One region of the Stenotrophomonas sp. DR822 genome, then DNA from elsewhere that is predicted to be linked to it. Evidence: riboswitches for the same ligand, from Rfam matches in the RefSeq annotation. Region 1 holds a riboswitch; the other holds the start of a gene.
What was found. A riboswitch is a leader RNA that binds a small molecule or an ion and turns the genes downstream of it on or off. The one in region 1 is predicted to bind glycine.

Region 1 (2,196 bases):
GTTCTGGCTGGCCGCGCACGTGTTCTTCCTGATCGGGTTCCGCAACCGCGTCGTGGTGCTGTTGAACTGGGCGGTGGCGTACTGGAGCTACCAGCGCAGCGCGCGGATCATCTTCGGCGATGACCGCGAAGACCGGCGGCCGAAGCGGTAGGGTCCACACCATGCGTGGATGAATTTCTGTGCAGGTTGCATGGAGCGCAGCCACGCATGGCGTGGCTCTACTTCGGCTTCGGGTACCACAGCGCGTTGACGATGACCCAGCGCTGCTCGAAGCGGCCCATGTGGAAGTAGTCGACGAACCACGGGGTTTCCAGCCGCACCGATGCGACGTTGCCGGTCACGTCCAACACCGTGCAGCGGCGATCCCATTGATCCTTCGGGGTCTTCAACGCGCCCTGCTTGGTCAACGCAACCAGCTCTTCCTTCGACATCCGGCGCAGGCCCAGGCGCTCGTCCGGTGTATCACCGAGCACCGCACGTTTGGCCAGGTCCGGATGCAGGGAACGGGCGACGCGCTGCGGGTCGGCCTCCAGCTGGCCATCCACGTAGTCGTGGCAGGTGGCTTCGATGGCTGCGATCGTGGCGGCGTCGGCGACAGGGCTTGTCGCCGCAGCGACAGCGAACAACAGGGCAAGCGTGGACATCCGGGTCTCCAGCGCTGAGGGCTGGGCGATCATGGCATGGCCGGATGCGCCCGATCTACGCATGCCGTGGATCTACTGCAACAGCCAGGCCAGCTTGCGTTCGCGCGGCTGCCGCTTGAGCTCCCATTCGGCACGTGAGGCCGCTGCCCGGTCTGGGTACTCACGCACCGCCAGGACCCGCAGTGGCGGCCGCGACCGGGTGTAGCGGGCCCCCTTGCCGGCCTGGTGGGCAGCAAAGCGGGCCGGCACGTCGGTGCTGATGCCGGCGTAATAGCTGCCGTCGCGGCATTCGAGCAGGTACAGGAACCACGGGCGGGAAGGCGAAACCATGGCCGGATTATGCCGTGCTGCACTGCAGCGGATATACTGCCGCCCGAATGCAGGAGAGAGGCGCCGCGCTGGCGCCCGCCGAAGGCGCAGGCTCCCATGATCGCTCAGGCCGGTGGGCTGGAATCCCACCAACCATGCATTCGACTCGCCGAGCTGGAGAGAGGTCACCGGGCACGCCCGGGACGATCCGCCGAAGGGGCACGCGGCTCACGCCGCTGAACTCTCAGGCAAAAGGACAGCGGGAGCGGCACCGGTCATCGTCATCCCGTCATTGCGCAGGCAGTGGCGGTATGTGCGCATGGCCGGCCCCACCGCGCCCGGAGCCTGTCCCATGCTGCTGTCCATCATCTACCTGATCGCCATTTCCGCCGAAGCCATGACCGGTGCCCTGTCTGCCGGCCGCCGCCGCATGGACCTGTTCGGCGTGGTCATGATCGCCTGTGTCACCGCCCTCGGCGGCGGCTCGCTGCGCGACATCCTGCTTGGCCACTATCCGCTGGGCTGGGTGAAACACCCCGAGTACCTCGGCTTCACCGTGTGCGCGGCGCTGATCGCCACCTGGGTGGCGCGCTGGATGCACCACTTCCGCCGTACCTTCCTGGTGCTCGATGGCCTGGGCCTGATCGCCTTCACCCTGATCGGCTGCTCGATCGCGCGCGAGGCCGGCCATGCACTGCCGATCGTGCTGATCGCCGGCATGCTCACCGGCGCGTTCGGCGGCGTGCTGCGCGACATCCTCTGCAACGAGGTGCCGTTGATCTTCCAGAAGGAGCTGTACGCGATCATCTCGCTGCTGACCGGTGCGGTGTATCTGCTGTTGCTGCACTGGGGCGTGGCCGATGCCACGGCGATCCTGTGCTGCCTGGGCGGTGGTTTCGCCGTGCGTCTGCTGGCCATCCACTACCGCTGGGAAATGCCGAAGTTCGTGTACCACGACGAAGTGCATTGAGCGCTGACGTTCGCCGGGTTTCACACCACCCCGGCGATGTACCTGGCGCTGGCAAGAGTGCGCAGCGCCAGGCGCATCGCCGGTGCAGACGGGCCGGTCTCCAACTCCGACCGGCCCTGATCGCGGCCGCACCCCCGCAGGCGCTGGCCGCCATCCACACACGTGCCGCACTCAAGCGGCTTCGGACACCTTCACCTCACGGCGGGCGCGCACGGCAGCGGCAAGCCGCTCCAGCACCTGCACGGTGGTGTCCCAATCAATGCAGCCATCGGT
Region 2 (2,196 bases), 680 kb from region 1:
AGCAGGTCGGTGGCCACAGCCACCAGGCCGCCGCGCGCGTGCACGGCATCGACCAGCGCCTTGTAGTCGCCCACCTGGCCGAAGGTGTCCGGGTACTGCAGCAGCAGGCCGAAGGCTTCCGCTTCCAGCGCTTCGGCCGGGGTGCCCACGCGCAGCACGATGCCCATGGGTTCGGCGCGGGTGCGCAGCAGTTCCAGCGTCTGCGGGTGCACGGCGTCGTGCACGAAGAAGGTGTCCGACTTCGACTTGGCCGAGCGCTTGGCCAGGGTCATCGCTTCAGCGGCGGCCGTGGCTTCGTCCAGCAGCGAGGCGTTGGCGATTTCCATGCCGGTCAGGTCGGCACACAGGGTCTGGAAGTTGATCAGCGCTTCCATGCGGCCCTGCGAGATTTCCGCCTGGTACGGGGTGTAGGCGGTGTACCAGGCCGGGTTTTCCAGGATGTTGCGCAGGATCACGTTCGGCGTGTGGGTGCCGTAGTAGCCCTGGCCGATGAAGCTGCGCAGCACGGTGTTCTTGTCGGCGATCGCGCGGATCTTCGCCAGCGCCTGCACTTCGGTGATCGACTCCGGCAGCGCCAGCGGTGCCGGCGACTTGATCTTGGCCGGCACGATGGCATCGGTCATCGCATCCAGCGAGGCGTGGCCGATGACGCCGAGCATCTGCGCGATCTCGGCATCGTTGGGGCCGATGTGGCGCTCGACGAACGCCGAATGGTGCTCGAGCTCACGCAGGGAAGGGGTGTTCTGGGACATGGCGAAGGATCCGTCAGGAAAGGGCACACGCACGGGCACAAGCCGCCGGTCGGCGGTCTGCGGGCGCCCCTCTGTCCTTTTGCCTGAGAGTTTAAAAGCGCGGAAAACCGCAGCTTCGTGCCCCTTCGGCGCCGGATCGAACCGGTCTCTCCAGAGTTCTGTTACGGGTGGTATCGGGCCTGAGCGATTACGGGCGTTGCGCCTTCGGCAGCGGTGACCTGCTTCTCCCACCGTGTTGCCCGCCGATTATAGCTCGTTGCCGGCGCCTGACGGTGGCCCGGGCTGGCCTCACGGGGCTGAATGGCCGATGGTCCGGGCGTGCGTTCTGTGCATCCTTGCATGGCATCGCGCGCATTCCCCACCTATGATGGTGGGATTCTCGTATTCATCTGGCGCCGTCCCTGCTGCAGGGGATCGGCGCCCGCCGTGCGTGTCATGCATGGCCCTGCCGGACGCTTGCCCGATGACCGCCGCCGTTGCTCCTTCCACCCGCCGCATGGCCCTGTTGCTCGCTGGCCTGGCCATGTTCGGTCCGTTCTCGATCGACACCATCTTTCCCGCGTTTCCGCAGCTGGCCCAGCGCCTGGCGGTGGACGAGGTGGCGGTGCAGCAGACCATCAGCGTCTACCTGCTGTTCTACGGCCTGATGAGCCTGGCCCATGGCCCGCTGTCCGATGCGTGGGGGCGCAAGCGGGTGATCCTCGGCGGCCTGGTGATCTTCGTCGGCGCCTCGGTGGGCTGTGCGTTGTCTACCGACCTGACCACGCTGCTGGCGTTCCGCGCACTGCAGGGCCTGTCCGCCGGCGTGGGCATGATCGTCGGCCGCGCGGTGATCCGCGATCTGTACCACGGCCACGACGCGCAGCGGCTGATGAGCCAGGTGTCGATGCTGTTCGGTATCGCCCCGGCCATCGCGCCGATCATCGGTGGCTGGATCCTGCTCAGCGGTGCCGGCTGGCCGCTGATCTTCTGGTTCCTGGTGGTGTTCGCGCTGGTGCTGCTGGCGGCCACCGCGCGCTTCCTGCCGGAAACCCATCCGGTGCAGGCGCGGATCGCCCTGTCGCCACGCACGTTGCTGCGCGATTACGTGCGCATCGGCTTCAACCCGCGGTTCCTGCGCCTGGCCCTGGCCGGCAGCATCGGGTTCGGCGGCATCTTCCTGTACATCTCCTCGGCGCCGGCCATCGTGATGCAGCACCTGCATCTGGGTGAAGGTGGCTTTGCGTGGTTGTTCATTCCCACCATCGGCGGCATGACCACCGGTTCGTTCCTGTCCGGGCGCATGGCCGGGCACAGCACACCGACCCGGCAGGTCGCGCTCGGTTTCAGCCTGTGTGCGGTCTCTGCCGTGCTGAACATCGGCTACGTCACCCTGGCGCCGCAGTTCGCGCTGCCGTGGGCGGTGATGCCGATCTTCCTTGGCGGCATGGGCATGGCGCTGATC

Region 2: it holds a riboswitch for glycine, as region 1 does, so the genes downstream of both, gcvP (aminomethyl-transferring glycine dehydrogenase) here and K5K93_RS14895 (trimeric intracellular cation channel family protein) in region 1, are expected to answer to the same signal.

The regions. Positions count from the first base shown of each region.
Region 1 covers NZ_CP081826.1:3,250,103-3,252,298, reverse strand. The annotation lists gene K5K93_RS14910 (NAD(P)/FAD-dependent oxidoreductase) at 1-151, shown strand, start outside; gene K5K93_RS14905 (nuclear transport factor 2 family protein) at 219-644, opposite strand; gene K5K93_RS14900 (GIY-YIG nuclease family protein) at 717-974, opposite strand; glycine riboswitch at 1,015-1,104, shown strand; glycine riboswitch at 1,118-1,221, shown strand; gene K5K93_RS14895 (trimeric intracellular cation channel family protein) at 1,306-1,923, shown strand; gene K5K93_RS14890 (3-deoxy-7-phosphoheptulonate synthase) at 2,095-2,196, opposite strand, start outside.
Region 2 covers NZ_CP081826.1:3,933,608-3,935,803, forward strand. The annotation lists gene gcvP (aminomethyl-transferring glycine dehydrogenase) at 1-752, opposite strand, end outside; glycine riboswitch at 814-916, opposite strand; gene K5K93_RS17800 (multidrug effflux MFS transporter) at 1,216-2,196, shown strand, end outside.